Linked DNA regions of Hymenobacter swuensis DY53. The protein of the gene in region 2 binds, or shares a complex with, the protein of the main gene of each other region. Links are inferred from orthologs where the notes say so. Each region holds a gene or a part of one and is shown on either strand. Other genes may lie near its edges.

What was found. The genes of interacting proteins can lie anywhere in the genome.
Region 1: the proteins of trxA (region 2) and HSW_RS07500 are in contact, whole or in part, in an NMR structure (PDB 2IPA), measured with the Bacillus subtilis proteins. The link is inferred for Hymenobacter swuensis DY53 from one-to-one orthologs.

The regions. Positions count from the first base shown.
Region 1 is NZ_CP007145.1:1,402,623-1,406,897, forward strand. The notes cover bases 1-2,815. They hold HSW_RS07500 (arsenate reductase ArsC), read right to left. Parts: upstream 1,720-2,815; coding sequence 1,282-1,719; downstream 1-1,281. Other genes in these bases: HSW_RS07490 (GNAT family N-acetyltransferase), read left to right, coding at 1-225; HSW_RS07495 (universal stress protein), read right to left, coding at 330-1,151; HSW_RS07505 (ArsI/CadI family heavy metal resistance metalloenzyme), read right to left, coding at 1,750-2,301; HSW_RS07510 (ArsR/SmtB family transcription factor), read right to left, coding at 2,335-2,685. Also shown: HSW_RS07515 (hypothetical protein), read right to left, coding at 2,832-3,104; HSW_RS07520 (hypothetical protein), read right to left, coding at 3,151-3,615; HSW_RS07525 (GNAT family N-acetyltransferase), read left to right, coding at 3,758-4,054; HSW_RS07530 (universal stress protein), read left to right, coding at 4,153-4,275. UniProt on the Bacillus subtilis protein: Catalyzes the reduction of arsenate [As(V)] to arsenite [As(III)]. In vitro, can dephosphorylate para-nitrophenyl phosphate (pNPP).
Region 2 is NZ_CP007145.1:3,749,934-3,755,542, reverse strand. The notes cover bases 1,280-3,968. They hold trxA (thioredoxin), read right to left. Parts: upstream 2,945-3,968; coding sequence 2,615-2,944; downstream 1,280-2,614. Other genes in these bases: HSW_RS17320 (TIGR01777 family oxidoreductase), read right to left, coding at 3,594-3,968; HSW_RS17325 (hypothetical protein), read right to left, coding at 3,160-3,528; HSW_RS17335 (hypothetical protein), read right to left, coding at 2,218-2,523; HSW_RS23035 (energy transducer TonB), read left to right, coding at 1,280-2,078. Also shown: HSW_RS17345 (AsnC family transcriptional regulator), read left to right, coding at 399-884; more of HSW_RS23035, read left to right, coding at 1,113-1,279; more of HSW_RS17320, read right to left, coding at 3,969-4,514; HSW_RS17315 (GbsR/MarR family transcriptional regulator), read right to left, coding at 4,631-5,152; HSW_RS17310 (hypothetical protein), read right to left, coding at 5,278-5,609. UniProt on the Bacillus subtilis protein: Participates in various redox reactions through the reversible oxidation of its active center dithiol to a disulfide and catalyzes dithiol-disulfide exchange reactions.

The DNA of each region.
Region 1 (4,275 bases), 2.3 Mb from region 2 along the record:
GGCCAGGGCGTAGGCCTACTGCTACTGCGGGAACTAGTGCGGCAGTCGGAGCAACACGGAATCTGGACGCTGCAGGCCGGCATTATACGCGAAAATGTGCCCAGCCTGCACCTGCATGAGAAGGCCGGTTTCCGCCTTGTAGGCGTCCGCGAAAAGCTGGGCCAGCTCCACGGCCAGTGGCGTGACGTATGCCTGCTGGAACGCCGTAGTACGGTGGTAGGGTAAAGGGGGAAATAGTGAGGCGGTAAAATAATGAGTTTGATGTTCTGTTTGTGCTAGTTGCGCCGATAGAACGTCAAACTCACTAAATCACCATTTTACTAAATTACTTAATCCAGCGCGGGAAGCAGGAGCATGGGCAGGTGGCCATGCAGAATAACCTGGGACGTGACGCTGCGGTTGAACAGCTGGCCCAGAAAGCTGCGGCGACGGGCAACCAGCACCAGTAAGTCGGCATGGGTTTCAGTGGCGGCCTGCAGAATGCCTTCCGGAATGCGGCGGTGGCGCACCCCATGCGTATGAATGCGGGTCTGGATGCCGGTAACCAGGCCGCTGGCCTGCACGGCATCGAGAGCGGCTGTGCAGGCGTCGCTATTCTCCGGCTCGGCTACGTGTACTACCGTCAGGCGTGGCTTTACGTGGGCCAGTATCTCCCGGATACCTTCCGATTGAGTTTTCAGGCTGATGGAGCTGTTATCGGCGGCTACCGTAACGGCCAGGGGCGGTACAGCAGCCTGCGTACCCACAGGCACCACCAGTAGCGGCGTACGGGTAGCGCGCAGCAGCTTTAGCGAGGTGCTGCTAACCAGTTCATCGGGCGTGGTTTCGGTATCGGGCTTGCCCAGCACGACGAGGCTGGGAGAATGACGGCGCACGGCATCGGCCACGGCTGCTTCCACCCCTTCTACCGCCGACTCTACCGTGACGGGAACGCCCAGCGGCTGCGTGCGTTCCTGCAACGAGGCAGCTACTTCTCCTTCGCTCAGATGACGGATGCTGCCATTGAAGGCGTCAGGATCAAGCAGGGTTTCGCGCCGGATGTGCAGCACTATCAGGGAGGTGTACACCGAAGCTGCCAACGCCGCCGCGTAGCGTAGCGCGTGGTCGGCGGCAGGGGTGAAATCGGTCAGGACAAGGAACGGAGCGGCCATAGCACGGGGCTGGTTTGGAATGGGAGCGGGAAGAATACTACCGGAAGTATACGGGAAAAAGCAGCTGTACGCTGCACTCCATCCTTAAAATCCACATTGCCTACCGGCTCTGCCGGCCGCCTGCACCGGCCTACGCTGCTGTGTGGCCCGGCTGTGGCCGGTACGTCCGACTGAAATCCGTCGCGTACGCGCGTATCTGGTTGCGGGTAGCACGAAAAGCTTCCAGAATATCGGCCTCTGAACCCGTAGCCTGGGCGGGGTCCGGGAAACTATGGTGCAGCCGCCGGGCCGTAGCCGCGCCTGGCAGCACGGGGCAGGTTTCGCGGGCATGGTCGCACACAGTCAGCACGTAATCGAACGGGACGGCTGCGTATTCGGTAGCCAAGTTAGACGTATGGCGGCTGATATCCACGCCATCTTCGGCCATTACCTGTACCGCGCGCGGGTTCAGACCATGCGTTTCTACCCCCGCCGAGTACACCTGCGCGGCTGGTATAAGCTGTTGCAGGTAGCCATGCAACATCTGGCTGCGGCAGGAGTTGCCGGTACACAAAACCAGGATCTTCATTTCAGCTTTCATAAGTAGAAGCAGGATGTTTTAGCAGCAGGTACCGCCCGGAGTACAAGCGGCTCCGGTGGAGGTACCTGTATCAACCAGCGTGAAAGCCATAGGAGCCATAACCGGTACTGCGGCGGTAGCGGCCGGGGCAATGCAGCACTGGCCAGTATCGGCAGCGGCATCATACTCCTGCTGGTAGCGCGGGTCGTTGAACTCGGCATCTTCGTGGAAATAATATACCTCCCATTCCGTGCCATCCGGGTCGTTCACCCAGAACTTGTCCTGCTTGGCGTAGCAGCAGCTGGTGCCCATTTCCTCCCGCTGCACCAAACCCGCCTGCCGGGCGGTGGCCAGCCGCTGCTCCAGCTCCGGCAGGGTTTCTACCTGAAAGCCCAGATGCCCGAAATTGCTGTGTACCCGCTCCGGGTTCTGCACGAAGGAAATGATGAGAGAAGGCGCATCCAGCACGTATTTAGCGTAGCCGGGCTTGATTTTAGTGGCCGGCTGCCCAAAAAAAGCCGTGTAGAAATTGACGGTTGCTGCTAGGTCTGCGACGTACAGCGACACATGCATGCGGGGGAAAATGCTCATGGCAAAAAGAACATAAGAATGGAAAAGGAACGGTTAGCAGCCGCATGCTGCTGCCGGGGCGCCAGCGGCCGAGGTAGTGGCTTGGGCGAAAAATGCGGCAAACTGTTGTTGTACCTGCTGCCACAACTCCGTGTTCAAGCAGTAGCATACCGTCAGCCCATCAATGTCGCCCCGGATGAGGTCCAGTGCCTTCAGTTCCTGCAAATGCTGGGAAACCGTGGTGCGCGACAACGGTAGCTCCGCCGCAATATCTCCGGAAATGCAAGTGGTTTTGCTGGCCAGCAACTGAATAATGGCCACTCGCGCCGGGTGCGCCAGGGCCTTGGCCATCCGGGCCAGCTGTTGTTGTTCGGCAGTGAATTCGCTCAGCTTGGCGTAGGTCATCAGGTAAAGATTTAAAGTATGTCGTAAACATACGTTATTTGTGCTCGAATTGTGCAATAATTATGCGGATAAAATTGAGCGTATAAGAAAAAAAGCCCTTCTGCACGCAGCAGAAGGGCTTCAGAAAGCTACCGTAGTGTGGAATGCTACCGGTTGTTGTCGTCAATAGGATTGTTAAAACCCGGGTTCATCAACTCATCGGTCATGCTGGAGTTATCGGGGTCAGGGCCGGTGGTGGCGCTATCGGTCGGGATGCCGGTGGTTTCGTCCTCCAAGCGGGCAGAAGTATCCAACGTGCCTTCCTCGTCGCGCTTGTAGCTGTACAGTTCTTCGCGGTGTTTGCGCTGTTCTTCGCTCAGGTTCGCGCCCGAGTTGGGCTCGAGAGCAGCAGCGGGGTCCTGGTTTTTATCGGTTGCCATAAAGTGGGGTCAGAAAGTAGACGTATGAGTGGGCTGAAAACCGGCCTTATTTGCCCGAGCCGGGAATACCACGGCCTTCATCGGGACGCAGCGCGCTGAACTCGTCGGGGTTATCGTTGGTGCCCACATTCGGGTTCTTGGGGTGTTCACCGTCTTCGGGCGCCGGCTCTGTGGTGTGGTTGGCGGGCTCGTTGGTGGGCCAGTTGCGGGTGCCACCACCGTAACGCGGGTCATCTGCGGCCCATCCTTCGCGCTGCTCTGTGTATTCCGAATCTTCTACCTTCCGTACGATGGCCGGATCAAGGTTCTGCGGGGTACTGCCGCGCTGCTCCGGAAACGCTACCGTAGGCGCTACCTGGCCACCTTCCGTTACACTCTGCTCGTTTTCGGTCTTCTGGCGGGTTTCGGCGGTGGTAGGTTTGCCAAACTCGCCGTACTGCGGAGTGCTGGCAGCTTGGTTGGGGGTAGCGTTATCAGGCGTAAAGGAGGAATTTTCGGGAGTGGTTTGCATGATGGTAAAGAAAGTAGGAGGGAAGAGTACGGGAGAGAGGCGGTATGGTAGCCGCTTCCCTGGCTCATACGTAAACTCCCGATAAATGGCGGTGCCCAAGGCATTCCGCCGGCTGATTCTCTCCATCTTTTCACCACCCGCTATGTCTGCACAGGTTACGCACCATTCCAAGGACCAAGAGTTTACCATCGAACAGGACGGCTATACCGCTGAGCTGGCGTACAGTCTGCCTGCCGCCGGTATTATTGATTTTACGCACACGTTTGTGGACGAGTTGTTACGCGGTAAAGGCATGGGCGAAGAACTGGCCAAAGCCGGGCTGGCATACGCCCGCCAGCAAAAGCTCAAAGTGCGCACCAGTTGCGCCTTTATGCAGGATTTTGTGCAAAAGCACTTACAATACCAGCCATTACTGGACGATGCCACCGGGCAAAAGTAGCAGCTAAGCTATTTTTAACAGGATCTTAATTTAAAGCGTTCCGTAAAGAGGTACCTTTCCTGAACAGACAATCCAGCTGGTTTTCGGCCTATCAGCCTATGTTCACTTTCCACGTGCTAACGGACTTTTCAGCGGCGGCTACCAACGCTCTGCATTACGCCGTAGTGTTGGGACGACATGTGGGGGGCCAAGTGCGGCTGTGGCACGTATTGCCCGAAGCC
Region 2 (5,609 bases):
AATGATGGTGGACCGGATAGAAAAAGAAAAGGCGGCACCCACCCAGATGCCGCCTCTCGATTCAGAACGTACCCACCCAGATACGTCCCGTTTTCCCTCCTCACATTATCCACCCAATTTTTTTGCTGCTGTAGAAGAAGGATTCGAACCTCCACGGAGTGGTTAGCCGGCCGCCGGACCAGTTTTTCCCGAATCTCCACCCCCGAGAGAGGAGGGCATGTCTGCCAGTTTCATCATTCTACAGTGTAAAACAATCCGCTACCGCTTGCGTTGGATTATGACAAATGTACTAGGTTGGTTGATGTTATAAAATAATTTCAGACATTTGTAAAAAAAATTACATACTTTTTAAAAAAGAGGTTCTTTCATTGGAATATAGATAATCAACACCCTGAAAAATGGCGCGTAATTACGAACTTGACGACACCGACCGGAGAATTCTGGCCCTGTTGATTGATGATGCGAAGATGCCTTACACCGAAATTGCCCGAAAGGTGCATGTTTCGGGTGGTACGGTACACGTCCGAATGGCTCGTTTGGAAGAACTGGGCATTGTCCAGGGAGCTACCCTCAAGATTGATTATCAAAAGCTCGGCTACGGCGTGCGGGCTTTTCTGGGAATCTATCTGCAGAAAAGCTCCGTGTACGAAAGCGTAGTAGCCGCCCTGCGCCAGATTCCGGAAGTAGTAAGCATCGACTTCACAACCGGCGCGTACGGTATCTTTGCTCGCCTCATCTGCCGTGACACGAACCACCTGCGCGAAGTGCTGCACGAGCAGATTCAGCTAATCGAAGGCATTGAGCGAACTGAAACGCTGATTTCGCTCGAAGAAGCTTTTAACCGCCCCATTCAGTTGCAGGAAGTAAGCGAGGACGTAGGCTAAGGCGGCCGTAGTCCTGCATAAGAGTTCCTATATGATGCCGCTACTCCCTATAGGTGGAGTAGCGGCTATTGTGTTTAAAGAAAAAGCCTGCAGTAAACCGGTGGCCCTGAATTGGCTGGCAGCCAGCTGAAATGGTACTTTTTGAGTGAAGTTCAATGGGCGCTTGGGCCCTGATGTTCTGTTGGTTATATTTCGTAAAACCATGCTGGCGTCTTAATCAGGTTGCTCATGAGGATTCACTACGTTTTTCTCCTGTCTTTCGCGTTCCTGACCCAGGCGGGCCACGGCCAGAGTTTACCTGCCGTGTATCTCAACAACCGGGATGAGGCCACTATCCCCGACAGTGCCACGCACTACCGCATCGTGGACCGCAAAAATGAGTTGCTGGGTACTTATGCCATGCGGGAGTACGCCCTGTCAGGTACGCTGCTGCTGAAAGGCACGCTATCCTCCATTGATCCGCCGGTGCGTAACGGCCTGCTTACCTGGTACCATCCCGATGGCAGCAAGGCCGCTCAGGTGCATTACCGTAACGACGAAGCGGATGGCCTGTATCTGGGCTGGTACGAAGATGGCCGGGTGAACCTGCGCGGCGACTACTCCGACGGGCAGCGGGTAGGGCGCTGGATTTCAGTGCACCGCAATGGCCAGAAACGCTCCGAAGGCCGCTATAACAACGGCCGCGCCGTGGGCGAGTGGCGTTACTACTATGATTCCGGGGAATTGAGCGCCATTGAAATGCCCGACCGCCAGGGTAAACCATTGGCTTTGGCCTTTTTCAACAAAGATGGCTCACCGTATATGGGCCGGGTGCGCACCCGCGAAATGCCCCGATTCCCGGGCGGCGAAGGGGCGCTCTTGAGCTACGTGGCCCGCACAACCAACTACCCGCGCAACATCCGACGCAAGGGTATTACCGGCAATGTGTACGTGAGCTATACGGTGGGTGAGGACGGCCGTGTGGGACAGGTGCGGGTAGTGCAGGGCCTGGCTCCCGAGGCTGATCTGGAGGCGCGGCGGGTAGTGGCCAATCTGCCACCGTTCGAGCCGGGTCGGGAGTATAATCTACCCACCGCCATGACGTTCACCATTCCCATCTATTTCGCGCCCAACTTCTCACTGGCCTCCGGGCTGCGACCTCCGCAGGTGCCGCCTTCGGAAGCCCGTGCCGCCGCCCCCGATGGTGAGGAATAAAACAGCAGCAAACGAAAAGCCTTGTCTATATGTGTATAGGCAAGGCTTTTTTGCGTGGTAGTAGTATGAACCGTCAGAAATCAGACAGGTGAATTAAACCTGCGTGCTGGCTAGCCATCTTAGCTACACATACCACCTCCTACTTGCTACGCATATGAGACGTTCCTTTTTTGCTGCCGCCGCCCTTTGCCTTTTTGCCGTTGCAACCGCCTCCGCGCAGGTAGCACCCCGCGCCAATGACCAAGCCCGTATCCGTCAGGGAGTACGATCGGGCCAGCTGACCCGGGTTGAGGCTGCCCGCGCGCAAGGTCAGCAGGCAGATACCCGCCAGGCTCGCCAGGCGGCCCGTGCCGATGGGGTAGTGACGCCCGCTGAACGGCAAACGGTGCGCCATGAAGAACGTCAGGCCGACCGGGTGCTCTACCGGCAGAAGCACGATGGCCAAACCCGCGTTGTACGCTAACGGCCCCCGGTACCCCCAGAAGCCCAAAAAGCCCCGCTCTTTATGAAGAGCGGGGCTTTTTGGGCTTCTAAAACTAGGCAGTTACCTGAGCGTCCAGCTTTTGAGCCAGTACGTGCTTCGGAACGGCACCAACTTGTTTGTCAACTACCTGGCCGTTCTTAAATACCAGCAGCGTAGGAATGCTGCGGATACCGAACTTGGCAGAGGTCTGGGGATTCGAGTCGACGTCAACCTTGCCGATAACGGCTTTGCCTTCGTATTCGCCGGCCAGTTCTTCCACTACCGGGCCTACCATACGGCAGGGGCCACACCACTCGGCCCAGAAGTCCACAAGCACAGGCTTGTCGGAGTTGATGATCTGGTCGAAGTTAGCATCGGTAATCTCGATGGCTTTATGTCCCATAACAGTCGTTTTTTTTTGTTGAAAGGGTTTTCAGTGCTAGTGTACGGTCAAGCGGGCCGCAAGGTAGCAGATTGCGATTCAACAAGCAGCCGCCGGGAAAGTTCACTCGGTCAGCGTAGGGGTTCTGCCGCTCAACCAGCCCAAGGCCCCGGCGACCCGGCCGCGCTTAGCCAAGGCCTCCGGAGCCGGATATAGCATAGGGCTAACCTAATCGACTACGAATGATACGCGCGGGCATATTCCTGCGCCTTGTGCCGAAGCTTATAAAACACGTACAGATTGAAGAAGTGCATGCCACCCAGAATCAGAATAATCGTCCCGATCTTAATGCTGAGCGTTTCCACACTCTGCTGGTAGCTGATAATTGGGTCGCCGCTCTGCAGCGTGAGCATGGCGTAGCCGATGTTGATAAGGTAAAATCCCATGAGCAAAAGCTTGTTCACGGAGTCGGCCAGTTGCTCATTCCCGTGAAAAATATCGACGAGAAACAGGCGACCGTTGTTGAAAAGCGTGCGGGCAACCCACACTGTCAGTAGTACCGTAACGGGCAGGTAAACGCCGTACACCAGGAGGTGAAAGTTCATGGCAGAGAAAATTGGGGGTGAAAAGAAGAAAAGAGCGCGGAACCGGAATAGGATAAGGAAGCAGGCTAGGATAGCTGAGGTAATAAGTCGGCGAGAGCCGCTCGGCAGGAGGGAAACTGAAAGTGAAAGCCGGCTTCCAGTAGCCGCTGCGGCGCCACCTTACGGCTTTTCAGAATCAGCTCGGTTTCGGTGCGCAGCAGAAACGCTCCAATTTCGAGCAGCCAGCGCGGTTGTGGCAGATGCCAGCGCGGGCGGTAGTAGGTATCAAGCAACTGCATCAGGGCGGCGTTGGGCAGCGGCTCCGGAGCGCATAGGTTGAGCGAACCTTCCAGCACCGGATGCGCCACCAGAAATTCCACGGCCCGGCAGAAATCCTCGATGTGCAGCCAGCTGACCCACTGCCGGCCGTGGCCGTGGGGTGTGCTGAGGCCCCGGCGCGCCAGCCGGGCCAGCGTGGGCAGCGCGCCCCCATCGGCTCCCAGCACAATGGCCGTGCGCAGGGCCACGCGGCGGGTATGGGGCAGGGCAGCCAGGTTGAACTCGGCTTCCCACTGCTGGGCCACCATCTCCGAGAACCCGCGCCCGATCCGGCCGGCGGCTTCCGTATTGGCCGGAGCCCGGCCAGCCGTATCCTCATAAATGGTAGCCGTAGAGGAGTTCAGCCACAGAGCCGGTGGGTTGCGACAAGACGCTATGGCGTCGCCCAGCACCCGGGTGCTGTCGGTGCGGCTGCGCACGATGGCGTAGCGGTTGACGGCGTGGTAGCGGCAGTCGACGGAGCGGCCGGCTAGGTTGAGCAGCACGGCAGCACCTTCCAGAGCAGCAACCCACGGCCCGAGGGTACGGCCGTCCCAGGCCAGCTCATCGGGGCCGGAGGCGCGACGGCTAAGCGTCCGGACCCGGTAGCCGGCCCGCGCGAAGTAGCGCCGCAGGTGCTGGCCCAGAAAGCCCGTGCCGCCGGCCAGAATTAGAAGTGGGGGTTCCATACAATATGGTGAAAGAGGGAAGAAGAGAGGGACTTCGCCTGTGAATAAGAAATTGTGTATTCTAAACTTTCAGTAATTATTGAAATATGCAAGGCAAAAAAAGGCCTGTCGAGGTGCTAAGGCCCAGGCCGCATCAGCTTCATAAACGTGCTCAGAAACCAGTTCTCATCGGCTTTGATGAGCGTGGAGGCGGCGCGGTCAGCAAAGGAAGCGAAGCTCTGGATGCTGCCAATCATCTGGGTGAAGGCGGCGGTTTCTTCGGGCGTGGCAGTGGGGGATGGCTCTACTTCGCTGATTTCGCCTAATACACGCATGATGGGCTGCAACTCGCGTTTGCGGCGCTCCTGCAGAATCAGGGTAGCCACACGGTGAATGTCCTTTTCGCCCGAGAAGAACTCGCGCCGCTCGCCGGGCCGCAGCTCCTTGCGCACGATGCCCCAGTCCATGAGGGCGCGCACGTTCAGGTTCACGTTGCCCCGCGAAATCTGCAGTTGCTCCATGATGTCCTCGGTGCTCAGCGCCCCCGGCGACACCAGCAGCAGCGCGTGCACCTGCGCCATTGTGCGGCTCACGCCCCAGGCCGAGCCCAGGGTGCCCCAGCCTTCAATGAATCTGCGCTTGGCTTCGTCGAGTTGCATGGTTCAAATGTAACGGAGTATTTTAAACTTTCAATAAAAATTGAAAGTTTATTTTTGAGGTACTGATTCGCCCTAAAAAAGAACGTCATGCTGAGCTTGCCGAAGCAGCTCTACCGCACAAGTGCCTACCTGAAACCTGGATTGGCTCCGAAACCTGCTGCATTGAAATACATAAGTATCTTCAGTTGACTGCCCTGATAGTTGGTAAAGCATTCTACCAAATATTCAACTTCATTTTTTCTTCGGCTCCCAACCAGCTTAAAGACCTTACCTATGCTTTCCGCGTGGAAAGAGTTTTGGCTAATTGTTTTTTGCAATGCTATGGGAAGCTCTTCTATAGAGATTTCGGTTTTAGATTCAGTAAATGCGCAATGCCTGTCAAAAGCCACATTAAGTACCCGGTTCTGTTGCCTAGAATAGAACATGTAATCTTCTTCTTTTGCTTCTACATTGCCAT